DNA from 4 places in the Sporolactobacillus sp. KGMB 08714 genome. Region 3 is predicted to be linked to each of the others. Evidence: riboswitches for the same ligand, from Rfam matches in the RefSeq annotation. Region 3 holds a riboswitch; each other region holds the start of a gene.

Region 1 (7,650 bases), on a different contig from region 3:
ATTGCGATCGATGGACAGGCTTATGGCCTTGCGTAAATTTTCGTTCTGTAAATATTTGTTGGAACTTGTCCCGAATTCCAGGTTTGTGGACCGCAGCGCTAAAACCGTTTTATACCTTGGATCTTTCTGAAATTGTTTGACGAAATCACCGGACAACTTTGCTGCATCCAGCTTTCCTGCCTGGAAGAGATTGATTCCGGTGGATGTCTCTTTCACAACCTGAACATTAATTTGATTCAGATGAATATTTTTTTTGTCCCAGTAATTCGGGTTTTTCTTGTACGTCCATGACAGGCCCGTTCCATCCCAGTTCGTCAAAACGAAGGGTCCGTTGCTTAATGTATTGGCACTGCTTGTACCGTATTTGCTCCCTTTCTGGGTAACAAACTTTTCATCTTGAGGAAAGAGGTTTTCTGACGAGAGCGTTTCCTCAAAATAGGAATCCGGCTGTTCCAGATCTACTTGAAGCTTCGTATCCGACAGTGCTTTGACCCCCAGTTGATCTGTACTCTTCTTTCCTTCACTGATTGCCTGTGCATTTTTAATGTTAAAAAAAACACTGGCATTCTGAGCAGCCGTTTTAGGATCAAACAGGCGCCGCCAGGCAAAAACAAAATCTTTGGCAGTCAGCGGATCCCCGTTCGACCACTTAAGGCCCTTTTTAATATTAATAGTGTATGAGGTTTTCGCACTATTCGCCGGTACTGGATTTCCAACGGCAAGCGCCGGCACGGGATCATTGTTCCCATTTATTTTATACAAACCTTCACCGAAAATATCAATTTGTTCCGCACTGGCGGTATCATACTCTTTTACCGAATCTGCCGTCGGCAATTCGGTCAGGGCAACCCAGTTTAACACTTGCTTGTCAGCCAGATTGCCGGTCGTTTTTTTCGTTGAGGAACTGCTGCTGTTTGCACTCGTCCCGCAGGCTGTCAATGAGACGATCAAAAGGATGATTCCAAGAAACGCGCTTACTTTTTTACCTATTTTCTTCATGAGTGCTTCCCCCTCTTTTTTCTGAACGGTCCTGTTAAACCTGTCTGTTAATTTACGGTCCTACACACGTCCCTTCCGCGTATGATCCGCGAATCCGGCCGATATTCGCCGGTTATCGCACCTTCACTCAATTAACATTGAGCTTTCGCATACTTTTTGAATTAAAGCCTTAAGATCTCCCTGTGTAAAAATCCGCTATGCTTCCTGCACTTTTATGCGGTGCAGAAGCTTTATAAAAAAACGGAATTTCAACAACAGGGATTCTTAAGCCGCTTATTCGTTCCCATGGATTTTCTCTCCCTCTCTCATTAAAATCTGGTTTTTTATTCAAATGCCGATGCGGCAGTTAATAAGTGTAAAGGTTGAATAAGTATTGACATATGAATTCTTGGATTAATTCCGACAGATCGGCGATAAATAATTTTCAATACAATAGCGAATCAGCATTTATCAAAGCAAGGCACGCTGACACGAGTTAACCCGATTAACAATCTCCCGTTTATGTCCGGCAAAACGCCGCATCATATGCCATGTTTCGGATCGCTTAAAAGGCTCCTCTCCAGGTTAAACAGAAACAGCACGCTTACTATTCCGCTCATGCAGTGCAGTGGGCGAGCAAAATGACATAGACATAACCCGTTGCTTTTCATCCGCGATCTCACAGTATGGAAAGATTCATCATATGAACAGGTGACCAAGCAAAGTCCGCCGCTTTCTGCCGAAACAGTGTTACAAGCTGAAAATCCTCCATTAAAAAACGATATTTCCACATGCCCGATCTGGCAAAATGTATGAGTGTCATTCGATAAACAGGGATCTATTTTCTGCCAATTTATCTGTCATCTTCAAAGCTGACTTGCCGAAAGGACAGTCTTGTAAAAGAGAAGAAGTATAACCTATATAGTGAAGCTGTTCAAATGGTGAATGGTACCCACTCCTGTTGTTACTGAACCGGTTCAGTTTTCTGGGCTAGTTTTTCAAAAATGGCTGTGACAAAATCAATGCCTTTATCATAATCACTTAAGTGAATATGCTCATTCGGTGAATGGGCTCCCGAACCCGGATCGCTGACACCAAAGGACATCAGGGGTGCATGAAGATAATGATGAAACAGATACATCGGCCCCGTTCCTGAACTTGTCGGCACCAATTGTAACTGATCTGCTCCGCCATAGACATCTGCCGCCACCTTGAGTACATCCTGAACAATGGGCGCGTCCAGATCGGAACGGTAGCTTTTTTCTCCCATCAGGTATTCTACTTTTACATCAGTGAATCCCCGTTTAATTAGGTACTTCTGCACCTTTTCCTGAATATCGGCAGGGTCCTGGTGCGGTACCAGCCGGCAATCAATCTTTGCCCTGGCTGTATGCGGAAGAACCGTTTTAACGCTTTCACCCTCATAGCCGCTGGTCAGCCCGGCGATATTGATCGTCGGTTCAAAAGCATAAGCTTCCTTAATATTCTCAAATAAGAAGGGCCGCGTCAGTCCATGCAATGTTTTTATCGCATTCTTATCCAGGTTCATCTTGTTAATGAGGTCTCTGGCTCGCTGCGACGGCTGCTCAACGTCATCATAAAATCCATCAACCAGAATTTTTCCTGTTTCAACATCCCGCAGAGTCGATAATGCCTGGGCAAGGCGCCACCCCGGTCCTTCAATGTAAGCTGCTGAAGATGAATGAATATCGTCTTTTCCGGTTCTGGCCACTAGGTCAAAGCAGCTGATGCCCTTGTTCCCGCCTGTAATTTCCAGTTTCCCTTCAGCCGTCTTCGATCCGCCTTCCCAGACAACGAGGTCTGCCTGGAAAAGATCGGCATATTTTTTTAAATAATCCTCCAGATTCCGACTGGCAATTTCTTCTGCGCCTTCCACAAAAAACTTAACCCGGCAGGGAAAGTCTCCATGCTCGTGCTCATAAATCTTCAAGGCGGTGAGCCGCACGATCAGTTCACCTTTGCAGTCTGAAACACCGCGTCCAATCAGCCTGCCTTCAGTCTCAGTCAATGTAAACGGATCAGAGTTCCATTCATCGAGCGGCTCAGGCGGCTGAACATCATAGTGATTATAAAATAAAAGAGTTGTCTTGTTTTTTTCCGGATCGCTTGACTGAAAGTCGGCATACACCAACGGATATTTATAATCTGTGAGTGTTTCGGAATGCCCGCCGGCCGTTCTGAATAATCCGGTCAGAAAATCCGCTGTTTCCTTAATGGACGTATTTTGAGCCGATACAGATGGAAATGCGATGTAATCGGCCAGATATTTTTTGTATCGTTCAACAATCTCATCTCTTTCACTCATGACTTTACCCTCTTTTAATATTTTTTGTGTTGCCTGTTTGCAATTGCCGTGTCTGAAAATGGTCTTTCATTATGTATAGCGCCCACCTTAATCGATTTGACATCTGCATCTTTTTACAAATAATTACAATAATAAATAAAAATGCCGTTTTCTGTAAAAAGAAAACAGCAAGCATCTCCGACTCGTACGCCTGTTTTCTCATCTTTACAGATAAATCTGCTTGAATTAACACCATACACGGGATACTACTGTCCGTGCTGGTTGTCGGGTTTCATAGGGCAAGTCCCTCCGCCGCTCTGGATAAGAAATTCTCAGCACTCATTCAATTGTTGATTTAATCATAGGAAATTCGATTTGGATTGTCAATGCTAAATCATATTATTTTTATGTGTTTTTAATGATAAATGGCAATTTAACTCTGACCTCCGGATAGCCGGTCAGAAAAATCCTTGAAAGGACGCATCATTCGGCGACTCTGCGAAAATGAAATTAAAGCCTTCAAAATCTATGCCATGGCGGACGCAATGAAAAGAAAAGGGAGGAGACAGCCTTCTCTCTTTTCTTCTGATAATTATACTCTATCCGCACTCTTGATAATTCCCATCTCAAATAAAAGAAGCCGCCGTGTTTTTTTTTACTGAACGTGAGCAGGCTGGATCCACTTAGAGCGACTGATCGGATAGGACTCCTTTGCCGTCATCACTTGTTCCTGTTTTCTTCGGCAGGAACGGCCACCAGTTCCCACGGCCGAAGAATTTGACCATGACCGGAACAAAAAGCGGAATGATAATGACGGCGTAGAGAATCAAACCAATAATGACAACAGTAGAAATCTCGACAAGCGATAGCATTCCGGACGGCATCATGGCAGCGAAAGTTCCACTCAGGATGATAACCGCCGAAAAAATGACACTGCCCATATGCCAGAGGGTCAGGAGCATCCGTTCTTTAATCTCCATCTTCATATATTCATTGAATCGTGTCATGACAAAAATCGAGTAGTCAATTCCTAAGGAGATAAGGACAATAAAGCCGAAAAATTGCGTCTCCCATGTTAAACCGGCGTAGTGACCCAGTCTGGTAAAAATCAGCTCTGCGAACCCCATCGATGAAAAATAAGTCAGCAGCAGCGAAGCCATCAGGTAAATCGGCATGCTGAACGAACGTAAGACGATAGTAAGGGCAATAAAGACGCCGATAATGACATAAGTGACAGCCCTTTGATAGTCGGAACTCGAAAGCTGCCTCAAATCATTGTTAAAGCTGGCCGTCCCGCTGATGCCGATGCGGGCATTCTCCAACTTTGTCCCTTTCAGAACAGAGGGAAGTTCGTCTTTCAATTGTTTGAAATGAGCGATGCCTTCATTTGAGTAAGGATCATCCTTCATCTTCACCTGAATCTTGGTTATCTTCCCATTGCCGCTCATATAATTATTGAGTGCAGATTGAAAATCTTTATTGTCAAAGATCTTACTCGGGACATAAATACCCGATTGCTCATAAGGAACTTTCGTCCAGTTGTTCATAAAATCATTGGCCGAATTGATACCGTTTTTAATTTTCTCCGCACCGTCGGCCCCTTGAGCTAATCCCACGGACAAACTCTTCATTTGATCCTGAATCTGGCCGGACCCGTTTTTCAGCTGCGCCTGGCCGGAGGCAATTTGATTTAAAGCATCGCTGATTTTCGATGAGCTTTTCACCGTCTGATCCTGGCCGCTGCCTGCCTGATTCAGACCGCTTTCAAGCTGAGCAAGCCCCGTATCCAGCTGCGCCAGGCCGGACTGAAACGCTCCAAGTCCATCTGTAATTTTTGTCGACTGGCTGTTCAGCTGGTCCGCGGCATCGGCCAGAGCTTTGATCCCTGTATTCAGCTGATTGATTTTTGCCTTTTCCATTTGCGTCTGGCGGCTGATTTCCGCTTGCGCAGCCGCCTGCGTATTTTTCATTTCCGCCAGCAGTTGCTGCAGGGCCGCAACGAACAGGCGGAAATGGGCATCCTGCATCGCCTCGGGATGAACGGCTAAATAAGCATTCAGATTAGTTTGAATTTGCCCCATTGTTTGCTCCAGCTCGCTTGTGTCAATGGCCGGCCGGCTCCCGGACGCCGTAGTAAATTGATTCAGCTGCGCGGACAGGGTTCGCAGGTTTTGCGCAACTTTATGATAGCCGCTCTGAAGCTGCGTCTGGCCGGACTGCAGCTGTGCCAGCTGAGTCCGGGCGGTATGGACTTTTCTTTCCATTTCCGCGGTGCCTGAAGCCCCCGATTTAATGCCGACGGATATCTGCGAGAGTACGCTTTGCATCTGCTGAACGCCTTTTTCCGTATCGTTTGTCCCGCTCTGAAGTTTACCGACATTAGTTACCGCCGCTTGCAGCTGGGGCTGTGACCCATCGATTTTTTTACTTGTGCCTTGAAGATTCTCCTGCAGGCTGCTCAAACCGCCGGAGGCATTGGACAAACCGCTGTGAAGCGTATCAGCCTGTTTCGTGACATAAATATCATCCAGCCGATTGCCGAGCGGACGGGAAACGCTCATGACTGTATCAACGTTCGGATCCTTCTTTAAGGCGATGGAAATACGTTCGATTAACGCGACATAGTCGCTCGTCCTCATATTATCGTCATTTTTCAGATAGATCGTTACCGGCGATAAATTTCCGGCGCCAAAATCGCTGGAAACGATGTTATAGCCCTGTTTCGCCGAATAAGTATCAGGCAGTTCCTGGGGCGAGTTAAACGAAAGCTGGCCATGATACGTGAGGATCGGCGGAATCGTAAATAATGCAACGATGAGCAAAGCGATCAGCGGACGGGCGAAAGCGAGTTTTCCGGCGCCGGCCCAGAGATCGCTTTTCGATTCCTTTATTTTTCCGCGCATCGGCCAGAAAAGCTGTTTGCCGAACGTGACCATAAAAAGCGGGAGCAGCGTAAACAGCGCGAGAAGCAGGAAAACCACGCCGACACCGACGGCGACCGCACTGCGGTACAGATTGAATTGAACAAAAGCCAGCGACAGAAAAGCAATAAAGACGGGAATTCCGCTATGCAGGACGGTGACGCCGGCCGTTTTAAATGTCGTCAGCGTTGCCTGATATTTGTCGGTTCCCTTGGCCAGTTCTTCTTTAAACCGGCTCATGAGTAAGATGCAATAGTCCGTTCCGATGCCGAACATGACGGCAACCATAAAGGTTTGCGTGAAATTGGAGATTGGAAAATTCATAAACTTGACGAGAAAAGCGACAATAACCTGAGCCACCGTATAGCTGATTCCGATGGTGAACAGCGGAATAAACGGAGCGACAAACGAACGGAAGACGAGCAGGAGAATAACAAGAATGAAGATAACGGTCAGGCCTTCCGTCCGGTGCAGTCCTGCTTCGGCCGCCTTATTCATGTCATTCGTAATCAATTCCTGACCGGTCAGATAGGTCTGGACACCGTTCGTTCTTATTTCCTGATTAATTTTGCCGCGGACGCCCTGTACAAACGTCTGATTCACATTTTGAACGTCTAAAGCCGCCATGAGTGTTTTTTTATTCTTTGAAAGAAACTGATCCTGCAATTCTTTATGATCAAAGCTGTCAGTAACACTGCTGATCTTTAAAGTATTTTTGTTATTCTTGACTCTTTGCAGCGTCTGCTTAATCGCGCTCAGGTCATTATTTGATAGAGCTTTGTTCGAATGGAAGACCGCAACATAGATGGTTGTATCCTTGCCGCTGAACTGCTTTTCCAGCCTGTTTGCCTGACTCGTTGAATAAGTGTCAGGCAGTGCATAGCTGCCCTTCTCCTGTACAAGTGCACTCATATCGGGTGAAGTTAAAATGAGGGCAATCATCCCCGCGATCCAAATACCCAACATGACCCAGCGTAATGAAATGATTTTTCGCATCCGTTCACCTTCTATATCTGCTTATTCTTATCTTTCAAAATGAATTTTGATCATATCCCGGTGCCTGATACTTTTATTTTTCTTCAGTGCAAAGCCCGTACGCCCTTTTGTTACCTCCACCTGGGATAGCAAAGATCGAAACCTATCTTTCGCAACAAAGACAGCGCAGACCGCTTCCTTTCATTTTTTAACATCTCCTAATCGCGGAAACAGAGCGAGCGCATTCTCGTAAAACATGGCCTGACGCTGCTTCTCCGTCAGCAGGTCCGTATCGTTGAGCATACCGGCCAGACTGGCGCAGCCGATCGCCGGCGTATACGGATAATCGCTGCCGTACAGCAAATGGCTCGCATCCACAAGCTGCAAAAGAGTTCCCAGCTGCCTTGGCACGCAGAAACCGGCGACATCATAATACAATCTTTTTAGCACGGCATACACATCGGCTTTAAC
Region 2 (7,650 bases), on a different contig from region 3:
TCAATTCAAGATCGCTGAGTGCGACACGGTCAATCGCTACCGTCTTTTTTATTTCGGAGGTATCTTTACCGAAAGACTGGCGATTAACGAGCCGGCCGCCATGAGCAGCGTTTGTCATTTTTGTTCCCACTCCTTTTTCTATGCGGCAGCCGCATGGTGTTTCATGAAACATGAAAACACGAACAGGCAGGCGCCTTCACTGCAGTTCTTTTGTATGAAGAAATGAAAACATGGCGCGAAAGTTTGTTATCTTTTATTCTGACTGTTTATATGAAGACCGCATTCCGTTTTGTCGAAAGCGCTCCATCGTCCGGCCCGCAGATCGCCGCCTTCCGTGACGGGCGATGTGCAATAGGCACAGCCGATGCTTGGATAGTTCCGGTCATGGAGAGGATTGTAAGGCAGATTATGGAGCCGGACATAGTCCCATACTTCCTGCCAGGTCCAGTGAATCAGCGGACAGATTTTGATCGATTGAAACTTTTCATCCTTGTTGACAGATTGCACGTTTCTTCGGGTAGGCGACTGCTCGTGCCGGAGTCCGGAAATCCAGGCATCATAGTTTTTAAGACTCCTGGACAGCGGTTCGACTTTTCTGATCCGGCAGCAGAGATCGGGCTGCCGGGACCATAACGATGCACCGTACTTGGCCGCCTGTTCGGCCGGCGTCAGAAGCGGCTTTTGCCGGATCACATGAAGGCGGGGGTAGCGCCCTTCTACACGATCGACCAGTTCATAGGTTTCTTTGAAATGGAAATCCGTATCTAAAAAGAGGACCGTTGCATCTTCTTTGATCTGATTGATTAGATCAATCAGCACGATGCTCTCAACGCCAAAGCTGCACGAGTAAACAACTCGATCGCCGTACGTATCGTATGTCCAGCGCAGGACACGATCCGCCCCTTTTAGCGGATGATCCGCCGCAAATTCAGGAAGCTGATGTTCAGGCCAGGTTTCATAGGTCAGGCTGTTTCTATTCAAGGTATCCCTTCTTTCCTTAATCAAAAAATACTAAGCGGATGCGGAACATTCATGGAACCGGCTTAAGTTCGCTGTTCCCCGGCGGATGCACCGATGGTGAATACTTTGGCCTGCCTGGGCTCCAGAAAAACATGCTGCTGCTCGCTTAACGAGATCTTTTCAAATTCCTGCTTTGTCACTACCGCCTCCAGACGCTGGCCGGCATCCGGCCTTTCCAGATCGAGCCTGATGACGGGCCCTACAGGATGAATATGGGTGACCGTAGCTGAAAATGCCCGTTCGCCTGCCCTTTGATCCGATGCGGTGATCGTCATCTGATCGGGCCTGATAAAAGCGACGCCGCTCGTCTCTCCCTGGCTACCACCTTCAAAAGGTATCCGGATATCTCCATTGACGAAGTAGCCCTGACGGATCCTGCCCCGCACTTGATTGACGTTCCCGATAAAGTCATAAACGAAAGGATTGGCAGGATTTTCATAGACTTCGGCCGGCGTCCCCGTCTGTTCAATTTTTCCTTTGTTAATGATGACCACGCGGTCGGCCACTTCAAAAGCTTCCTCCTGGTCGTGTGTGACGAGCAGGCTGGTCATATTATATTGCCGGTGCAGCCGCCGCAGCCAGCGGCGCAGTTCTTTGCGAACTTTCGCATCCAGTGCGCCGAAGGGTTCGTCGAGCAGTAAAATCTGGGGCTCAATAGCCAGTGCGCGGGCCAGTGCGACACGCTGACGCTGCCCTCCGGATAACTGCGAGGGGTACCTGTCTCCGTATGATTCAAGCCTGACAAGATGAAGGAGCCCGGCCACTTTTTCCCGTATTTCTTTTTTTGACGGCCGATCTTTTCGCGGCTTCACTTTCAATCCGTAAGCGACGTTTTCATGGACCGTCATGTTGTTGAACAGGGCATAGTGCTGGAAAACGAATCCGGCTTTCCGTTTTTTAATGGATGCACCTGTCAAATTTTTTCCCTGGAACAGGATGGTTCCTTCATCCGCAAACTCAAGACCTGCTACAATTCTCAGCAGGGAGGTTTTTCCCGATCCAGAGGGGCCCAATAAGGCTACCAATTCCCCGCTGTGAATCGTCAGGCTGATATTTTTTAAGATTTGGTAACGACCGTATGCCTTTGAAATGTTTCTCAATTCGATCCCCACGTGGGCACATCCCCCGTCTATTCATTTTTAACTTTCTTGCGATCGAAGTAGCTTTTTAAAATAAGAGAGGCAATGGCAATGAGCGACATCAGTGACGACAATGAAAATGCCGCTGTCATCTGATAACTGTTGTAAAACGTTTCAACCTGAAGCGGCATCGTATTGGTCTGCCCGACGATATGTCCGGATACGACGGATACCGCCCCAAAATCGCCGATTGCCCGGGCGCTGCAGAGAATGATGCCGTAAAGCAGCCCCCACTTTATGTTGGGCAATGTGATCTTGAGAAAGGTATGAAACGTTCCGGCTCCGAGAATCAGCGAGGCCTCTTCTTCTGAATTTCCCTGATTCTCCATTAAAGGGATAAGCTCTCTGGCAACAAACGGGTAAGTGACAAATAAAGTCGCAATCACAATTCCGGTTGTATTGAAAACAAGCGCGATGTTCTGACTCTCCAGCCATTTTCCCAGAAAACTATGATCTCCGAACAATAGAACGAAAATCAGGCCCCCGATCACCGGCGAAATGGAGAAGGGGAGGTCGGCCAAAGAAACTAAAAGGCCTTTTCCCCTGAAACGATACTTTGTCGATGTCCAGGCAAGCAATACGCCGAAAAAGGTATTGATCGGCACAACGGCAATCAGAACGGTAAGCGTCAGCAAAATAGATGAGGTGGCGTCGGGATCGGAATTGGAAGCCCAGTATACTGCTATCCCCTGTTTGAAAGCTTCCGCAAAAATGAAAATCAGCGGAAGAATCAAAAAGACAAAGACAAAAAGAATGACGATCGATGTAAGCAGGCTTCTTACCCAGAAGGGCTCTGTCAGTATTTCCCGATTTTTAGAGATCTGTCCGGATAATTCCGATTCAGAAGACAATGACAGCTCCGGCAAGGCTGTTCCTCCTTTCTGTCAGTAATGTGTATAGCGGCGTTTTGAATGCCACTGGGTGACGTTGATCGTCAGCAGGATGATAAAGGACAGGACAAGCATGACTAACGCCACCGATGTTGCGCCGTTGTAATCGAATTCTTCCAGTTTTGTCATGATCACAAGGGGAGCAATTTCCGTTTTAAAAGGCATGTTGCCCGAGATGAAAACAACCGATCCGTATTCTCCGAGCGCGCGCGAAAAAGCAAGGGCAAAACCGGAAAACGCGGCCGAACGAATGTGGGGAAAAACTACATGAAGTAAAGTCTGCCAGCGACTGGCCCCCAGAGTCGCAGAAGCTTCTTCGTCCGCTTTATCTAAATTTTGAAGCACGGGTTCGACAATCCGGACAACAAACGGCATGCCGATTAAAATCAGGGCAACGATAATTCCGAGCGGTGTATAAGAAACTTTAAACGGAAGCAGTCTGCCGATCCAGCCGTTCGTTGAATAAAGCGTGGCAAGCGTAATGCCGGCTACCGATGTCGGCAGGGCGAAAGGCAGATCGAGAAGACCGTCGATCAGTTTCCTTCCCGGGAAAGAATAACGAACCAGAACCCAGGCAGTCGGAACGCCGAGCACCAGATTAATGAAGGCGGCGATCAATGACGTTGTAAAACTGAGCTCAAAGGAGGCGACGACGACAGGCTGCCTGATTTCATTCAAAAAACCGTTCCACCCTAATTGCGATGTGTAAATAAAAATCATCGACAGGGGGATCAGAACCAGCATGGAGAGATAGGCTAAGGAAAGCCCCATCGACAGGCCGAAACCCGGAATAATCTGCCTTCTGTTTGATTTTGTTTTTGTACGCAAACGAATCATGGGCATGGCTTCTTCATCCTTCGTTGAATTTCAAATATGTTTAGCTTTTTCCGCTGTAGATCTGATCAAAGATGCCTCCGTCATCAAAAAACTTCTTTTGCGCCTTTTTCCATCCCCCGAATAGCGGATCGTCGATTTTCACAAGCGGAATGTTCGGATAAAGCTTTCGATAGTCGGCCAGTACGCTCTGATTGCGCGGACGGTAATAATTTTTGGCAATAACCTCCTGTGCCGGTTTTGTATAGAGATATTTTAAATAGGCCGTTGCAGCCGCTGTCGTTCCGTTTTTCTGGGCATTTTTATCGACAACGGAAACGGTCGGTTCGGTCAGAATGCTGACGGAAGGATAGACAATCTGGTACTTATCTTTTCCGCCGGGTTCATTAAGGCTCAGCAGAGCTTCATTTTCCCAGGCAATGAGCACATCGCCGACACCGCGCGTCGTAAATGTCGTCGTTGCGCCGCGTGCACCGGAATCAAGTACTTTGACATTGCTGAAAATGGATTTTAGAAATTGTTTATCCTTTGTCTGATCGCCGTTGTATTTTTTGTCGGCGTAGGCCCAGGCCGCCAGAAAGTTCCATCGCGCGCCGCCTGACGTTTTCGGATTAGGCGTGATGATGCCGATGCCTTTCTTTGTGAGGTCGTTCCAGTCTGTGATATGCTTTGGATTGCCTTTGCGCACAAGAAAAACAATGGTTGAAGTATAAGGCGCCGAATGGTCCGGAAGCCTGCTTTGCCAATTGGGCGAGATTTTATTTGTTGCCGCGGCAATGGAGTTGACATCGCCGGACAATGCCAAAGTCACGACATCGGCGTTCAGTCCGTCAATAACGGCTCTGGCCTGGGCGCCGGATCCGCCGTGGGACTGCTGGATGGTTACGGTCTGGCCGGTTTTCTTTTTCCAGTAGGAAGAAAATAGCTGATTGTACTGTTTATATAATTCTCGTGTCGGATCGTAAGACACATTCAGCAATTTAATGTTCTTTTTGGAAGATGATGACGACGTTGCGGAAGCGGAGGCGGAACCGCATGCCGATAAAACGAGCGATACTGCAATGAAAAGTGTGATCAGATGCCCCCTGTGTTTTCTAAGCCCCATGATGCCGACACTCCTTTTATTCTTATATGAAAACTTGGTTATCTGGCCGAAAAAACGAATCATTTACACCTGTGCAGCAGGAGAAAAGCAAATTCAATTTGAAGAACGGCTTTAGGTAAAGCTTTGAACCGATTACTGTATCCTGAATTTTCCGAATCGATGGCGGGATATCCATTTAACCTGGCTGTCAACCAGCCCCGCAGTGCTGTAAGGACGCCGCTGTTCGTCCTGACTGACAGAGATCCATCCTGTCCGAAAATTTATCACCTCCCCGGCTGAACAACGATGTCAGAGCTCTTTTTTCGATGGCTGCGAGTAAAAATGGATGAAGGTTTTCCTCTAAAAAGGCCATGTAAAAGCCGCTTGCCTATTCCGGAAAAATCGACTGAAGATAAAAAACTTTTGCAACAAATTGTCCTTATCTTCCAGATATCTGACGGAATGGCACCGTGCATTTTCATGCTGGTTGCCGGGCTTCGGCGGGCCGTCTCTCCGCTGCTTTTAATAAGATTATTCAGTTAATAATGGGTACATTGTAGCGCCGGTGAAAAAAGGAGTCAAAAAAGAAATTCGACATTTTTCGCATAACGAAACAGCGCCGATCATATCGGACTCCGGCCGTTGAACGGCTCTGACCGTGCAGCATCGGTACGACGGACGGCTTTTCCGGGAGGGATAAGACTTTCCGGAGGTAAAAGAAAAGGACTCTGTCAAATCCGAATTTATTGTCGATTTATGTCGATTAATCTTTACTGACCGTGCTAAAGTTCCGCCGACCGATCAGTCATTCGGAAAAATCCCCCGCTGTCAATATAAATAAAGTGTCGATTTGAATCGGCGAAAAAGTAGAGGAGAATTCCGCGGAAAATGCCAAAGAGAGGTTGCGATCCGGCCTTGCGGGTGTCGCTAAACAGCCGCCGCTTACTATCTTCTAATTCGTATCCCCGCGACGTATCCAATCGCCCGTCCGGTATGATATAAATCACGGCGATCCGGAGAACCGGGGGAGTGCGGAGTTCGAGTCCGGGGGTCGTCAGCCGAATCGGAGCGCCGCGCGAGCCAGGGATTATTCGCTGAATTCGATTGTCTGCCGTTCAGATCGGGGGAGCTGGCGGATGAATCGGAGTGCCGCGGGAGCCAGGGATTGTTCGCTGAATTCGATTGTCTGCCGTTCAAATCGGAGGAGCTGGCGGATGAATCGGGAGCGCCGCGGGAGCCCGGGGGTTATCAGCCGGATGGCGTATGTGCCGTTCAAGTCCGGAGGCCTGTCGGCGAGATACGGCCGCATCCGAGTAAACGACGAAACTGCTTCCGCTGCATGTCATTTTTGACAAAAATGTCTTCACGAATGAATATCCCGTGAACCGGGACGGAGAGGTACTGCACCCCGGTCCTGTTTTGAAAAAATCCGGGACCTCCTCCGGCAATGGCCAATGCTCCTCCGGTCCGACGCCGTCATGAATAATCATGAAACTTTTCTGCTCCGCCATGGCCGGAAAAGTTCTTCTTTTATCTGTCTCATTCCCGTAATCCCTTGTCCCCATTGACTTTTTGGCATATAACCGGAACTCGTTTAATAAGATGTTACAAACTCACAAACGGGGTTTCGAGGTGAGCGCGGCGGGCTTGGAACGAGCAGAAAGCGTTTGGTTTCCGTTTCCCTCCAAAAAATGTCTCATTTCGCATCTTCAGAAAATAGGAGGCGAGTGGTGTGCACGATTACATCAAAGAGCGTACGATCAAGATTGGAAAGCATATCGTGGAGACAAAAAAGACGGTACGGGTGATTGCAAAGGAATTTGGGGTTTCGAAAAGCACCGTTCATAAGGATTTGACAGAACGTCTGCCGAACATCAACCCGGAACTTGCAAACGCAGTGAAGAACGTGCTCGATTATCACAAGTCGATCCGCCATCTTCGGGGAGGGGAAGCGACAAGATTGAAATACCAGAAGGACTCGGAACAGCAGGCTGTGAGGCCATAGAAAATGCCGGCCGGATACCCGGTGAAACCTGGGGATTTTTACTGAAAGTCAAACTGTAAAATAATTTGTGTGTTTTTTTAGACTCACTCCCTGTTTGAATCTTTTTATGATAAAATGAAATAATGAATGATAATTGTCCTAGATAACGACTAGGTATTCTGACAGGGAGGATAATGCAGTGTTTTCAAGAGATATCGGAATTGATCTTGGGACGGCGAATGTGTTGATATATGTAAAGGGCCAAGGTATTGTTCTGAACGAACCCTCGGTCATTGCTTTAGATACGGATACAAAGCAGATGCTTGCTGTCGGCGAAGAGGCAAGGCGAATGGTGGGCCGGACACCCGGCAATATAGTGGCCATTCGTCCTCTTCGCGATGGCGTAATTGCCGATTTTGAAATTACTGAAATGATGCTGACACATTTCATAAATAAAATCAATGTCAAAAGTTTTCTGAGAAAGCCGAGAATCCTGATCTGCACGCCGACCCATACTACGTCGGTGGAGCAGAAGGCGATCCGCCAGGCGGCGGAGCGCAGCGGCGGCAAGCAGGTTTATCTTGAAGAAGAACCGAAAGTAGCTGCAGTGGGCGCCGGTATGGATATCTTTCAGCCGAGCGGCAACATGGTAATCGATATCGGCGGAGGGACAACGGACATTGCCGTCCTGTCGATGGG
Region 3 (7,650 bases):
AGGCGGCAATTGGTTCCGACGATGTCCGCACCGAGCGCCTCCAGCTCTTTCAGCGCGTCGGAAAGAGGCAGGCCGTTAAGCAGAATACCGGGTTCCTGCATGGATACGTGAGCAATGATCGGCCGATCCGTCGCCTTTCTTGCAAGCTTCAGCACCTCCCGCAGCTCATCGAAATCATAATAGGTTTCAAGCAGCAGGCCGTCCACGCCGCTTTCAATCAGACAGTCCGCCTGCTCCTGGAAACTCCGCGTGATTTCGCTCAGTTCCAGAGACTGCTGCCGGAATCCGCGGATACCGCCGATTGTCCCGAAGACATAGGTCTCGGGCCGGGCCGCACTTTTGGCGATTTCCGCGGCCGCCTGATTGAAACGGACGACCTCCTTTTCCAGTCCGTAGCGGGCGAGCTTGATCGCGTTTGCACCGTATGTGTTGGTCTGAATAACGTCCGCACCGGCATTGACATAGGCTTCATGAACGTGCCTGACCTCATCCGCATGGGATACATTGAGTTCCTCAAAACATCGGTCAATGCCGTAAGAGTATAAAAGTGTTCCCATGGCTCCGTCGCCGATCAGAATTCTTTTCCGAAGTTCATCAAGAATGGACGGGCGCATCATTCTCCGCTCCTGACTGTCCGTTTTTCTTTCTCCCGGACCGCTCCGAGAGCGCCCTGAAAATCACGGATCAGATCTTCGGCGTCTTCCAGTCCTACCGACAGCCGGAGCAGGCCGCTGCCGATTCCCGCTTTAATCCGTTCCTCCTCGGACAATTCCGCATGTGACATTTTCGGCGGATAGGATAAAATCGACTCGACGGCGCCGAGGCTGACCGCAAAGACCGGCAGGCTGGCATGACCGACAAATGTCCGCGCACAGGCTTCATCCTTCAGTTCAAAAGACAGGACGGCACCCCCGGAATCCGCCTGCCGGGCCTGCAGTGCCGCGCCCGGATGGCCGGACAGGCCGGGATAATAGACCGTGCGCACTTCCGGCTGTGTCTGTAGAAATTCGGCAATCATCCGCGCCGACTGTGCGGATTTGCGAATGCGGACATCCATTGTCTTCAGCCCCCGAAGCAAGAGCCATGAATCCTGGACGCCGAGAATGGCACCCATCGCATTTTGTAAAAAATACAGTCTGTCGGCAAGTTCGTCGCTGCCCGCAACTGCCAGACCCGCAACGACATCGCTGTGCCCGGAAATAAACTTGGTCGCACTGTGCAGAACGAGATCCGCACCCAGTTCCAGAGGACGCTGGAAAACGGGCGTCATAAAGGTATTATCCACAAAGGTAAGACATCCGTGCGCCCTTGCTATTTCGGAAATCGTCCGGATATCCGTCACTCTGAGTGTCGGATTGGACGGTGTCTCAACATAGATAACTTTCGTATTCGGCCGGATCGCCCGTTTGACTTCTTCGAGGTCGGTTGTATCGACAAACGTATGGCTGATCCCCAGTCTGCCCAATACCTGGGTAAGAATGCGGAACGTTCCCCCGTACACATTTTTCGGGACGACTGCATGGTCTCCCGCAGAGAGAAGCAGAAAAGCCGAAGAAATGGCTGCCATACCGGATGCGAAGGCAAACCCCCGCACGCCCCCTTCCAGTGCGGCTATTGCTTCTTCCAATGCCTCCCGTGTCGGATTGCCCGAACGGCTGTAGTCATATTTTCCATAATGATCAAAATCTTTCTGATGAAAGGTAGACGACAAATAAATGGGAACATTGGCCGCCCCGGTCTGCGGATCGACTGCCACTGTTTCTTTAATCAGCCTTGTGGCAAAACCGAATGTGTCAGCCATGCAGCACCACATCCTTCTTCAAGGACTGAAAAGCCTGATCGAGATCGTCGACCAGATCATCGGGATGTTCGATTCCGGCCGACAGGCGCAGCAGCGAGTTGGACAATCCGTACTTGAGGCGGTCGGCTTCCGGAATGTCCGCGTGTGTCTGTGTGGCGGGATAAGTGATCAGGCTTTCTACACCGCCGAGGCTTTCGGCAAAGGTGATCAGGTGCAGTGCCTTGAGGAAAGGCTGGACATAGGCTTCTTTGCTGAGTTCGAAGCTGACCATTCCGCCCCTGCCGGGATAAAGAACCCGGGTCACAAGCAGCTGATTGTTCAGGTAATCGACAATCCTCCTGGCATTCGTTTCATGCTGCCTCATTCTCAGTGCCAGAGTTTTCATTCCGCGGATCAGCAGCCACGAATCGAAGGGATCGAGTACAAGACCGCAGGCATTATGGAACAGCCTCAGCTTTTCGGTAATCTTGGCGGAGTTGGAAACAACCAGGCCGGCCAGCACGTCATTGTGCCCGCCCAAATATTTGGTTGCACTGTGAATGACCAGATCGGCTCCTTCTTCAATCGGTTTCTGAAGCACGGGCGTGTAAAATGTATTGTCAACAATCAGCAGCAGATGACTTCTCTTGGCAATGTAGGAAACCTCGGATATATCCACTTCCCGCATCAGGGGATTGGTCGGCGTTTCAATAAAGATGGCTTTCGTCTGCGGTTTTACAAGAGAAGCCAGTTCGTCATAGTCTGTGCCGTCCCAATAGGTGAATTCAATGCGGTATTGTCTGGCGAAGATTTCGAAGAGGCGGTATGTTCCGCCGTATAGATCTCTGGAGGCAATAATGTGGTCTCCCGACTGGAAAAGTGAAAAAACCAGCTGAATCGCGCTCATGCCGGAACTACAGGCAAAGCCTTCTTCTCCGCCTTCAATCGAGGCGATCGCTTTCTCAAGAATCGATCGGGTCGGGTTCCCCGTCCGGATATAGTCGTACCCTTTTGAAACGCCGATCCCTTCATGGCGATATGCAGTTGACAGATAAATAGGCGCGTTGACGGCGCCCAGTTCGTCAAAACCGTTGCCGATCTGTGTCAATTTTGTCTCCGTTTTGTAAGCTGTCATCGTGATTCGTCCCCTCTCCTTTTCTTGACCAAAAGCCCTGGCCGGCCCTGAAATTTCCGTAAAAAAAGCCTTCTTCGATAAGAAGAAGGCCGGTTGGCAGTTTTCTTCTTATCCCTCAAGCATCTAAGCATATGCTTGCTGGAATTAGCACCTTGTCGCCACATCGGGCAACGGTTGCTGAAACGTCATCGGGCCAGTCCCTCGGCTTCTCTTGATAAGAATCTTTTATTATGATATTGTTGTTGACTAGTTTACAATACTCTTTTTGTTTTTTCAAGCGGCCTTTTCATTATTTCGGAAAGAAGGCAGGCTATTGTTCGAAAAAGAGCCGCACCTGCGGGGAAAACAAAGATTTTTTACCGGTTCCAATTTTCTTTGATAAAAGCATCGCGGCCCGATTCGCTCCGCTCCGCCGCATAACGGTCCGGATGCTTTTTGTAAAATTTCTGATGCTCCTCTTCGGCCGGATAGAAGGGTGCGGCCGGAAGAATGCGCGTCACGATCGGCTTTGTAAAACGGCCGCTGGAAGCAAGCGCCGACTTTGATTGCTGTGCCAGTTTTTTCTGCACGTCATTATGATAAAAAATGGCGGTCCGATAATTGGAACCGCGATCGAAAAACTGTCCGCCGGCATCGGTCGGATCGATTTGCGTCCAATAGAGATCAAGCAGTTTCTCATAAGGAAAGACAGTCGGATCGAAGGTAACCTGAATGGCCTCCATGTGGCCGGTCGTCCCCGATTTGACCCGTTCATAGGTCGGATGCTCAACCTGCCCTCCCGTATACCCGGAGACAACTTTTTCTATGCCCGGCAGTGTATCAAACGGCTTGACCATGCACCAAAAGCAGCCGCCGGCAAAAGTTGCCGTTTCTTCAAGATGATTGTTCATTGGCTTTCCCCTTCCCGTTTTTATTGCTGTTCCGTCTTTTTTCTCCCGCTCTCAGCAGCTGCGGAACCTTATCTTCCTTTTTTATAAGAGGCAGATGTACGGTAAAAACGGTGCCCTTGCCCGGCCTGCTGTCGGCCTCAATCCTGCCGCGATGCTTCTCAACGATCCATTGAGCGATCGCCAGTCCGAGCCCGGTGCCTTTTCGATCCGTCCGCGAAGCATCCGCCTGAAAAAATCGATCGAAAATATGAGGCAGATCTTTTTCGGAAATGCCGATTCCGCTGTCCGACACGCTAAGCGTCGCCGTTTTATTATCCTGGCTGCAGGAGACGGCAATCTTCCCGCCCTTATTCGTAAATTTCATCGCATTGTCCAATAGAATGACAAGCAGCTGATGAATACGCTGCTCATCGCCGTTAATGATAACCGGCTTCTTGTCAAGCTTCAGTTCAAAAGTCTTCTCATCAAAATCAGCCATTTCGGCAAACGGTTCCGTCACCTTTTTCAGCATGAGCGTCAAATCCAGCGGTCCAAGGCTCACTTCCAGACGGTTGGCATCGGAACGCGCAAGCGTCAGAAGACTGCCGACCAGCTTAGACAGCCGCCGAATTTCGTCAAGCATGACAGCAATATCCTCGCCTGTATCCTGAATAGAGCGCTTCGGCTGCCTGAGCAGCCCTTCCGTCTTTAATTGGATAATGGAAAGAGGCGTACGCAATTCGTGGGAAGCATCGGCGACAAACCGGTTCTGTTTATCCCACGCATTTTGAATCGGCCGCAGCGCCCACCGTGCAAGAACATAGCCGAGCACGACCGAAAGCAGGGTTCCGAATCCCAGACCGGCCCAAATAATGGACAGCAGTGTATTCAGCAGATTGCGTTCCGGATCGACGTTGATGATAAAATAAACAGTTAATGTTGTCTTATTCGCATAAATTTTGTTGACCAGGACATGAAAATAATAGCCGGCTACCCTTTTTTCAACAATTTGATCCGTCGTTTTCGTCAAAAACGATTTCATCGTATCTGTCGTCAACGAATCCATTTTATCGGAGAAGAGAACCTCATTATTCTGATTAAGAATGGCAAAACTTAATCTCGGATCGCGCAATCTCGGATCACGCGTAACCAGAGCACCGCCGTTGAACGAAGCAAGCGCACCGGAAGCATGGGTCAAAATTTCATCGCTTCCCTGATACAGCACAGTCCGCTCATAGATATAGATGGTTCCTCCGAGCAGACTGATCAGACAAAATAAAATGAGCGAATTCAGAGCGGCCAGTTTAATCAGTGTTTGTCGGAACATAGGCTGGGCCCGCTCACTGATCCGACAGCATATACCCAATACCTCTTACCGTCTGGATATCCTTGTCATAACCGTATTTTTTCAGTTTTTTACGAAGCTGATGGACATAAACTTCAACGATGCCGACCGTCGTTTCCGAATCAAAGCCCCAGATTCTGTCGAAGATTTGCTCGCGTGTCAGGATCTGGTCGGCATTGCGAATCAGGTACTCTAAGAGTTCATATTGCTTGACCGTAAAGGCCAGCACTTCTCCGTCAACTTTTATCTGTTTATGCTTTTCGTCGATCACAATGCCCTTATAGCACAATGTCTGATCCAGCGTCATGGGCGAACTCCGGCGAAGCACGGCGGATAGCCTCGCTTTCAGTTCCTGATTCTGAAAAGGTTTGACGATATAGTCGTCTCCGCCCAGATTCAGGCCTTTTACACGGTCATCCACGGCATCCCTGGCCGTCAAAAAAACGACCGGTGTCATGATATTCTCGTCACGCAGCCGTTTAGTTACTTCAAAACCGTCCATCTCGGGCAGCATGACGTCGAGAACCAGAGCATCGTATATATTCTGTTCCGCCATGTACAGCGCGTCTTCGCCATTTGCCGCCGAATCGACCGTGTATTCATCCGACAGAAGTTTTACAATCTCTTCAAGCAGCGACAGATTATCCTCAACCGCAAGCAGTCTCATCTCATTCAGCCTTCCTTCTCAAGCCTGATGACCGTGTGCCTTTTCAAAAAAATGTTGATTTTCTTCTTCCGGGCACCCCCATTGAAACGGGGTCCTGACCGCGTCATCTCTCCTGAAGTCACTACTTATTTTACACATTGTCATCCTGTTTTAACAGTGTTGAAAATCTCATGATTCTCTTTTTGTTTTTATTCAAAACGGAGGGCCTCGATCGGGCTTAATCTCGACGCCTTGTTCGCCGGAAAAACGCCGAAAATAATGCCGATAAGTGCTGAAAACAGGAAGGCAAACAGAATAATCGCTATCGAGAATACCGTCTGTCCGCCGGTTACAGCTGTGTAGATCCGGCCTGCGAGAAGCCCGACGGCCACGCCGCACAGCCCTCCGATCATGCTGAGAACAGTGGATTCGATCAGAAACTGGAGAAGAATATCCCGTCTTTTAGCACCGATGGCTTTTCGAATGCCGATTTCCCTCGTCCGCTCCGTGACGGATACAAACATAATGTTCATGATGCCGATGCCGCCGACAAGCAGCGAAATACCGGCAATGCCTCCCAGGAGCAGGGTCATCGTCTGCGTGACGGAATCCATCGTATTCATGATGTCCTGCTGATTAATGACTGTATAATCATCCGAATTGCTGTAAACCTGCCCCATGGCTCTCTGAATCCCCGACATCGCTATATTAACATCCTGCTGATTGTCGGCCTGGGCGTAAAACTGCGTGATATGGGTGGTCTGCAGCAGCCTTTGCGCCGTTGAAAACGGAATGAACACCGAGGAATCGCTGCTCTGTCCCATCGATCCGCCCTTCGTATTCAGAACGCCGATCACGTTATAACGATTGCCGTTAATCAGCACGCTTTGATTGACGGGCGACCCGCTTGCGAATAATGTCTGGGCAACCTCGCTGCCGAGAACAATCTCTTTTTGACGATATTGATCGTCAAGTGTTGAAATAAAACGTCCGCTGCCTACCGAAAGCTGGCGGGTTGTCAAATAACCGGCGTTTGTTCCCGTCAGACTGACCTGAGTCGACGTACTCCCTTTTTGTACCGTCACACGGCTCGTCAGGACGGGAGAAACACTCTTCACACCGTAAACTTTTTCAATCTGCCCGATATTATCCATGGTAAAAGGCGTATCCGTATTCATGATGTTCACCGTAATGAGATTGGTTCCCAGACTGTTAACACTGTCGGCTACGGACTTGCTTGACCCCTGCCCGATGGAAACGAGGACGATGACCGACGACACGCCGATGATAATGCCCAGCATCGTCAGAAAGGATCGGGTTTTGTTCGCGCGTATATTACGGAACGCCATACTGATTGAAGTGAGTAGATTCATAAAGTTTGCTCACCTTCATACAGTTTGCCGTCGCGGATGCTGACCGTCCGTTTTGCTTCCCTCGCAACATGCAAATCATGCGTGATTAAAACAATGGTGCGTCCCTCTTCATTCAGTGCCGTCAGAAGATCGATAATTTCTTTGCTCGTCCGGCTGTCGAGTGCACCGGTCGGCTCGTCCGCCAGAAGAATGGACGGCTGCCCGACCAGCGCCCGGGCGATAGCAGTGCGCTGCTGCTGACCTCCCGAAAGCTGATTGGGAAGGTGTTCCGCGCGCTCTTTAATGCCGACCTGCGCGAGGCTGGCCATGGCCCGTTCTTTTCTTTCTTTCACTTTTATTCCGCGATAGATCAGCGGCAGTTCGACATTTTCCAGTGCAGTCAGTTTACCGAGCAGATTGAAATTTTGAAAAATGAATCCGATTTTCCGGTTGCGGATATCCGCCAGCTGCCAGTCTTTCAGGCTGTCGACATGATTCCCGTCAAGTACGTATTCACCGGAAT
Region 4 (7,650 bases), on a different contig from region 3:
TTTGCATGCCTTTAAGTGGTCGCGAAGGCGGTTGATATGAACATCTACCGTTCTTTCATCTGTTTCTGAATCCATACCCCATATTTCCTCCATTAGTTGCTGCCGCGTAAAGATCTTGTTTGGAAAAGATATCAATTTATAAAGCAACCTGAATTCTTTCTGCGGGAGAGAAACAGTCCCGCCATTAAACGAAACTGTCTGGGAATCATAAACGATCCTGGTACTTCCGCACACTATTTCCCGCTCGCTGACGATCTTCGCCCGGCGGAGCAGGGCCTGAACGCGAAGAACCATTTCATTTACATTAATAGGCTTTACCATATAATCGTCAATTCCGCTGAGAAACCCCTTCCGTTTATCTTCGAAGTTTTCTTTTACCGTAATCATCAGGACAGGCAGGTTAAAATCTGCATTGCGCAGCGCCTTTGTCAATTGGTAACCGTCCATCTTGGGCATCATAATATCGGAAATAATTAAATCAATATACTGGCTGTCCAGCATTTTAAGAGCCTGTGCGCCGTCAAAAGCAGCAAAAGTATGATAACCGTGCCGCGAAAGAACCGTGCAGAATAGCTTGTTTAATTTCAAATCATCTTCAACGACAAGGATGTTAAACATGGCTTCACTCCCTATAAAGACTGAGAAAATTATGACACACTTATATTAACTCATTGTAAACGGGTACGGAATCCTGGATACATGGCGGATGGCACCCTGGCCTTCTATGGGAATAAATGCAGAAGCGTCATTCCCGTTATTGGACGGATTAACCGACTCTTTAATCCTTCATGTATAGATTAGGTTTTTTTCGGAGTATCATCCAGTTGATATTCAGTTTATTTTACTGTGTTATATTACTTGGTGACGACTGAATAGAAGGAGTATGTCGATGCTGCAAATAAGGGAAATATCCAAAAGCTATACTACCGGTGATTTTACCCAGATTGCCCTGGATAAAGTGAGCCTGAATTTCAGGGAAAATGAATTTGTCTCCATACTCGGCCAGAGCGGATCGGGTAAAACAACCCTGCTCAATATGATCGGCGGTCTCGATCAATATGACAGCGGCGATCTTATTATCAACGGCAAATCAACAAAAAAGTTTAAGGATCGAGATTGGGATGCCTATCGAAATAACAGTGTAGGATTCATATTTCAAAGCTATAACCTGATTCCGCATTTAAGCCTTTTAGACAATGTGGAAATGAGCATGACATTAAGCGGTGTTTCAAATAGAGAAAAGCGCAGAAGGGCCTTAGATGTCCTGGAAAAGGTCGGCCTTAAGGATCACATCCACAAAAAACCGAATCAATTATCGGGGGGGCAGATGCAGCGGGTCGCCATTGCCAGAGCGCTTTCTAATGATCCGGATATTATTCTGGCGGATGAGCCTACCGGTGCGCTTGACACAGAGACAAGCGAACAGATCATGGAGCTTATAAAGCAGATTTCCAGGAATAAGCTGGTTATTATGGTCACACATAATCCTGATCTGGCTCAAAGATATTCTAATCGAATTATCAGAATTTCTGACGGAAAAGTGATTTCAGATTCCAACCCAATAAATACCGCCGAGGTTTCCGGAAACTATCGGTTGAAAAAAACAAGCATGAGTTTTTTCACGGCCTTAAAATTATCCTGGAAGAATATTTTGACAAAAAAAGGGCGGACTTCCCTGACGGCTTTTGCTTCAAGTATCGGTATTATCGGGATCGCTCTTGTATTGGCTCTGTCAAATGGATTTAATCAGCAAATCAATAGTTTTGAATCCGGTACTCTGTCCAATTATCCGATCACGATAAGCCAGTCATCTGCCAGCATCAGCCAGCCGTCGACTTCTACAAAGAAAAATAGCTCGATTAAATATACGAATAAGCCGGCTGTTTATTCGTATGACTCTTCTAAAAATACAGCTGCCCATACAAATAAAATCACACAAAGTTATGTGGATTATGTCAAAAAAATACAGCCCTCTCTTTTAGATGCCGTCTCCTTCACGCGCAGCGTAAACATGAATCTGCTTAAGAAGAGCGGAAACAAAGCAGTTCCTGTAGATACGGCTAATCTTAATCTCGGTTCCTACCCTGACAAACCTGCCGGCGGCAACTATTTCAGCCAGTATTATCATTTACTTGCAGGAAACCTGCCGAAAGATAAAACGGATCTCGTTATGGTAGTTGATGAATATAACCGTCTCGACACATCGCTGCTTAAAGAACTGGGAATTAATTCTAAAGATGGAGAAAGTATAAGTTTTGATAAAATCATCGGAAAACAATTCAAATTGATCCTGAATAATGAATATTATAAAAAATCAGGGAATACCTATACAGTTAACGGCTCCCCCAATGATCTGTCCAATCTGTATAACAGCGGCCAGGCTATAACCTTAAGAATTTCCGGAATCGTCCGCATTAAAGAGGATACAAAGACTCCTTCACTTTCTTCCGGTGTTTATTATTCTGACCAACTGGCGCAATATTTCATTGGGAACGCATCAAATTCTGAGATTGTCAAAGCACAGAAAGAAGCAGATTATGATGTGCTGACCGGTTCATCTTTTTCCGCTGATTCCGGAAGTCCATCGAGTGCCGGCTCAAGCGGCGGCTTCGGTCCCAATATGAGCAGAAGCACGTCGGCTACGGGAGGAAGCACGAAAGTGTCATTGACGAAAAATGAGGTTCTTGCTTCTCTGGGATCGACGAGTATTCCGACCTCTATTGCTCTCTATCCGAAAGATTTTGATGCCAAGCAGAAGGTAACTGACTATCTTGATAAATGGAATGCCGGCCGCAAAGCGTCAGACAAAATTAACTATCAGGATCTTGCGGCGATGATGACAAAATTATCCGGCAGCATCATGAACGCGATTACCCTGGTGCTTATCGCATTTGCGGCAATATCTCTGATCGTATCCATGATCATGGTCGGGATCATTATCTATATCTCCGTTCTGGAAAGGACAAAAGAAATCGGCGTTCTTCGTGCACTGGGAGCCAGGAAGAGAGACATAACGCGGGTATTTAATGCGGAGACCTTTATAATTGGTACCTGTTCCGGCCTTATGGGTATAGGAATTGCCTATCTTTTGGAAATCCCGGCCAATATCATACTCTATAATTTGACATCCTTGAAAAATGTAGCTCAGCTAAATCCTTTGCATGCCGCGGCTCTCGTTGTCATTAGCATCGTACTGACATTGATCGGCGGATTGATTCCCGCCAAAATGGCAGCCAGAAGAGATCCGGTTGAAGCGCTGCGCAGCGAATGATCCGTGTCATCGGATGCCCTTTGATTTTGGGCGAATGGAAATAAAAGGCTCTGACCCGGGGCCCTTTTAATATACGGCATACGGCCGATCGATCAGATTTAACGCATCACTTCAAGGAGGTAATCATTGAAAGTAACGAGTATAATTGCGGAATCGACGGATGATTAATAGATTAGGGCATCGAAAAGTCACTGTGTCAATTAAGCCGGTTATTCAGATGCTTGAACAACTGCATCAAAAAAACCGGTAAATTTAATTAAATTTTAAGAAACAGGTCCTATTATAAAAGATGAACAAAATGTAACTCTCCCAAAAATAGACCTTTAGGGGTCTGTTTTTGATTTTACGAATTATTTATAGACCCGTTATATTCGGGTAATATTCATTTGATAAGATACAGATGCTTGCTTATAGCATGACTTACCCTGTATCGATTATCCAAAACCCATTTAAGCCTGAAGCAGGGCTTATTTTTTTATCCAGCAGAAAAGATCGTCCATTTTTGTTGCTGGCTGTTTTGAATCGCTTGTCCGGGGACTGGCATCGCTGTAAGTGATCCTGTGAAAATAATTGGAAAGTTCCGTTCCGATTTTTTGAAGAAGAGGATGACAAGAAAGTATATGCACTCGGCAAAAGGAGCAGAGAAGCGATTGTAATCTATGCCCGGTGACGATTAAGAAATACGGAAGATTTGAATAACCGGGAAGGAAAAGTCGTTGCGGAAAATCAAACGATGAACAGGTCATCGGCTTTTAACTAAGCAATTTGCTGAATTCCGCGGGGAGAAAACGTTTAGAAGAGCAGCATCTATGAGCGGGATTCATTTTTGGGCCTTTGGGCCGCGTCCTTCCTGCTAAACCGGGCCTGTTGTTTCTCCTGGTCATCATCATTGACATACCGCGAATGTGAATTATAATTTAGTTAATGATCAGGGCGACAGGGTGACAGACGTTCGGAATATGTCCTGGCGTTATCAGGTAGAAACAGTTGTAAAGATCTGTTTTTTAAATAAATAGCAAAAGTTCTTATCAAGAGTGGCGGAGGGACTGGCCCAATGAAACCCGACAACCAGCACGTTGTGCATGGTGTCAATTCCAGCAGATTCAATTCTGGCAGATAAGAGAACACGGCCAAGGGCTGCTTTTCTGATTCTGCGGAAAGCAGCCTTTTTTGTATGCACGTGATCTCTGTTCAATCCGCAGCGGTGCGATCAAAAAGGTCTGATTAACAAATTGAATGGCAGAAGGGAAAATACGATGAAAGGTATGATTGCATGGCAAAATTAACGGATAGTCAGCTCGAATCGGTACTGATTAAGTACCGTCATCACTTCCATGAGTATCCGGAGTTGGCTGACAATGAATTTAAAACGACTGAGAAGATTAAGGAGATTTTGACCCGTTGGAATATTAAAATCTTATCGACTCATTTGAAAACCGGCGTTTTCGCCGAAATAGGTCTAAAGGACGGCCCCACGCTTGGCCTGCGTGCCGATATTGATGCGTTGCCGATCCAGGAAGAATCCGGCGTTCCATTTCATTCAAAAGTTCCCGGCAAAATGCATGCCTGCGGCCATGATACGCATATTGCTTCATTGCTGGGCGGTGCTTATCTGATTAAGCAGCGGGAAGCAGAACTGCCCGGAAAAGTCCGTCTGCTTTTCCAACCCTCTGAGGAAGCTAATGAAGGTGCTTTGCAGGTGATTAATGACGGTCAGCTTGACGGTGTTGATGCCATCATCGGTTTTCACAATACACCCAATCAACCGATAGGACGTGTCGGATTGAAGCCGGGTATTGCCAGCGGCGCCATTGATAAATTCAAAGTGACGCTGACCGGTATTGGCGCCCACGCTTCCGCACCGCAAAACGGCCGTGATCCGATCGTTGCTTTAGGCGCGGAAATCGGTGCCCTTCAATCGATTATCAGCCGCAATATCAATGCTTTGTCCGGCGGTGTTTTGAGTATTACGCATGTTACCGCCGGAAATACATGGAATATTTTACCGGAAACTGCTTTTTTTGAGGGGACCGTTCGGACCGCGAATAAAGAAGTGCGCGAGACGATAAAAAAACGATTTCCGCAAATAGTCGATGCCACCGCTAAAGCCTATGGAGTGACTGCGGACATTGACTGGTATACCGGTGATCCGTCCGTCGTTAACGATCCCGGACTAACGGCCATTGTCCGGGATGAAACTAGCAAATTTACGGATACATATGAATTAACTCCCGGTTTAGGAAGTGATGACTTTGCCTGTTTCCAGGAGCATGTCCCGGGCGTTTATGTGGATATCGGCAACGGCGGTCATGTCAGTGTCCACAACCCGCGATTTACTGCCGACGACGGTCTCCTGATCTACGGGGCTCGTTTTTTTGAAAGAAATAGTTTCAGATTATTACACGAACTGTCTAACAGCAAATGAATCAATGATCTCCTATCATTGCATCGTCTGACGTCCGCCAGATCGGACAGGTCTGAAAGGTGCGGGCCAGCAGGCCGGATAACCTATCGTTTTTTGAATGAGAAGTTCCAGGGAAAGGCCGGCGTTGCCGGGCCATTGGCACCAAAAATACGGATGATTCGCCGGCGTGTTTGTTACGCTCACGGACACTGGCAAGGGCAAAACGGAAAAAATAAGTTTGAATCAGTTTGGAGCTGGAAAGAGTATGGACATTCGAGAGATGGTTCCCGGGGACTATGAGGGCGCCTATGATTTGTGGTCGAGGGTACCGGGAATGAATTTAAGATCCCTGGATAACAGTTACGAAGGTATTGCCCGGATAATCCGGAAAAATCCGGAGACTTGTTTTGTCGCCGTGGAAAACGGCCGGATCGTCGGCACGATTCTCGGCGGGACGGACGGCCGCAAGGGCTTTATTTACCATACGGCAGTCGATCCCGTCTATCGGGGGAGAAGAATCGGCACTCTTTTAATTGATCGTGTCTGTGAAAATTTTAGAAAAGAGAAGATCACAAAGATCGGACTGTTTGTTGTGCTCGATAATGAAGACGGAAAAAGTTTCTGGAGAAAAAAAGGCTGGAATTTCCGGCCGGATATTGTGTACCTGGATAAGGATCTGTAGAAAGCACGGACCATGAAGACGGATCATTAACAAAAAGCAGAGCAATGAGCAATAAGGCTTTACCGCGCCTGCAGTTGTTTTTCGGGAAAAGCAGCGGGGCAATCGCTCATTCGGTTGTCTCAATTGATTGGCCCGCAAACACCGGATGAATCGATTGTCAAGTTCGGATAAACTTCAGTTCATTATATGGCCGTATCAGCAGAGGGGGCACTTTGGATGCCGGAGGAAAAACCAGAAAGATTCGACACTTTGAAAATACATGCGGGATATGATCCGAAAGAACATAACTATGCCTCATCGGTTCCGATTTACCAGACGGCAGCTTTTGGTTTTGGCGATTCGGACCGGGCAGCACGGCTTGTTAATTTTAAGGAAAAAGGGTTCAGTTATTCCCGGGTAAGCAACCCAACTGTCGCCGTTCTGGAAAAACGGATTGCAGGTCTTGACGGCGGTGCGGATGCAGTCGCCGTAGGTTCCGGAATGGCGGCCGTTTCCTATACCATTCTTAATCTGACTGAAGGCGGCGGCCGGATCGCGGCGGCCGCAAACATTTACGGTGCAAGTTTTGATGAGTTTCGCACGCTTTTTCCCAAATATGGTATTTATTTTGATTTTATTGATGACATCAATGACTGGAATCAGGTTGAATCCGCGATCAAGGAAGATACGAAAGCGATCTTTGTGGAAAGTGTGACCAATCCGGCAACAACTGTGGCGGATATAGCGGCTCTGGCCCAGCTGGCGCACAGGCACGGAATTCCCCTGGTCGTCGATAATACCTTCCCGACGCCCTGCCTTTTTAATCCGATCCGCTACGGCGCGGATCTTGTTGTTTATTCGTCGACTAAGGGGATCAGCGGGCATGGCGAAGTGATTTCCGGCCTGATTGTCGACGCAGGCAACTTTGATTTCGGCAATGGCAGGTTCAAACAGTTTGAAGAAAAAGAATTTATCCTCGGAAATGAGGAGGAACACATGCAGAGAAGCTTTGTCGAAGCTTTCGGCAATAAAGCTTTTGCCGCCCGGCTCCGGCTCAAATATCTCCGTCTGTTCGGCGCCGTGCTCGGTCCGTTTGAGGCTTATCTTGTCCTTCTCGGCATTGAGACTCTGTCGGAGAGACTGGACAAACAAGTTGCCAGCGCCAAAAAGATTGCGGAGTTTCTGACAGCCAATCCACATGTCAGAACCGTTCAGTACTCCGGCCTGCCGGATCATCCGCAGCATGAACTGGTAAAAAAATATTTTCCCAGAGGTGTGGGAGCCATCTTTGCATTTGACATGGACGGAACGGAG

The links. A riboswitch is a leader RNA that binds a small molecule or an ion and turns the genes downstream of it on or off. The one in region 3 is predicted to bind S-adenosylmethionine.
Region 1: linked by a shared signal. The riboswitch ahead of Q6A92_RS14490 (M20/M25/M40 family metallo-hydrolase) and the one ahead of Q6A92_RS16940 (methionine biosynthesis PLP-dependent protein) in region 3 are both predicted to bind S-adenosylmethionine.
Region 2: linked by a shared signal. The riboswitch ahead of Q6A92_RS11720 (sulfate ABC transporter substrate-binding protein) and the one ahead of Q6A92_RS16940 (methionine biosynthesis PLP-dependent protein) in region 3 are both predicted to bind S-adenosylmethionine.
Region 4: linked by a shared signal. The riboswitch ahead of Q6A92_RS13235 (amidohydrolase) and the one ahead of Q6A92_RS16940 (methionine biosynthesis PLP-dependent protein) in region 3 are both predicted to bind S-adenosylmethionine.

What each region holds. Positions count from the first base shown of each region.
Region 1 is NZ_JAUUBW010000034.1:70,305-77,954, reverse strand. It holds gene Q6A92_RS14495 (peptide ABC transporter substrate-binding protein) at 1-999, opposite strand, end outside; gene Q6A92_RS14490 (M20/M25/M40 family metallo-hydrolase) at 1,943-3,304, opposite strand; SAM riboswitch class I at 3,500-3,611, opposite strand; gene Q6A92_RS14485 (MMPL family transporter) at 3,967-7,200, opposite strand; gene Q6A92_RS14480 (amidohydrolase family protein) at 7,381-7,650, opposite strand, start outside.
Region 2 is NZ_JAUUBW010000023.1:196,046-203,695, forward strand. It holds gene sat (sulfate adenylyltransferase) at 1-118, opposite strand, end outside; gene Q6A92_RS11700 (phosphoadenylyl-sulfate reductase) at 247-981, opposite strand; gene Q6A92_RS11705 (sulfate/molybdate ABC transporter ATP-binding protein) at 1,044-2,132, opposite strand; gene cysW (sulfate ABC transporter permease subunit CysW) at 2,150-3,025, opposite strand; gene cysT (sulfate ABC transporter permease subunit CysT) at 3,044-3,886, opposite strand; gene Q6A92_RS11720 (sulfate ABC transporter substrate-binding protein) at 3,927-4,988, opposite strand; SAM riboswitch class I at 5,404-5,499, opposite strand; gene spoIIID (sporulation transcriptional regulator SpoIIID) at 6,700-6,972, shown strand; gene Q6A92_RS11730 (rod shape-determining protein) at 7,151-7,650, shown strand, end outside.
Region 3 is NZ_JAUUBW010000045.1:151,513-159,162, reverse strand. It holds gene Q6A92_RS16950 (bifunctional homocysteine S-methyltransferase/methylenetetrahydrofolate reductase) at 1-614, opposite strand, end outside; gene metC (cystathionine beta-lyase) at 614-1,801, opposite strand; gene Q6A92_RS16940 (methionine biosynthesis PLP-dependent protein) at 1,794-2,915, opposite strand; SAM riboswitch class I at 3,021-3,136, opposite strand; gene msrA (peptide-methionine (S)-S-oxide reductase MsrA) at 3,272-3,805, opposite strand; gene Q6A92_RS16930 (sensor histidine kinase) at 3,789-5,111, opposite strand; gene Q6A92_RS16925 (response regulator transcription factor) at 5,125-5,796, opposite strand; gene Q6A92_RS16920 (ABC transporter permease) at 5,985-7,148, opposite strand; gene Q6A92_RS16915 (ABC transporter ATP-binding protein) at 7,145-7,650, opposite strand, start outside.
Region 4 is NZ_JAUUBW010000029.1:6,416-14,065, reverse strand. It holds gene Q6A92_RS13245 (response regulator transcription factor) at 1-618, opposite strand, end outside; gene Q6A92_RS13240 (ABC transporter ATP-binding protein/permease) at 890-3,271, shown strand; SAM riboswitch class I at 4,294-4,394, shown strand; gene Q6A92_RS13235 (amidohydrolase) at 4,545-5,696, shown strand; gene Q6A92_RS13230 (GNAT family N-acetyltransferase) at 5,941-6,357, shown strand; gene Q6A92_RS13225 (O-acetylhomoserine aminocarboxypropyltransferase/cysteine synthase family protein) at 6,574-7,650, shown strand, end outside.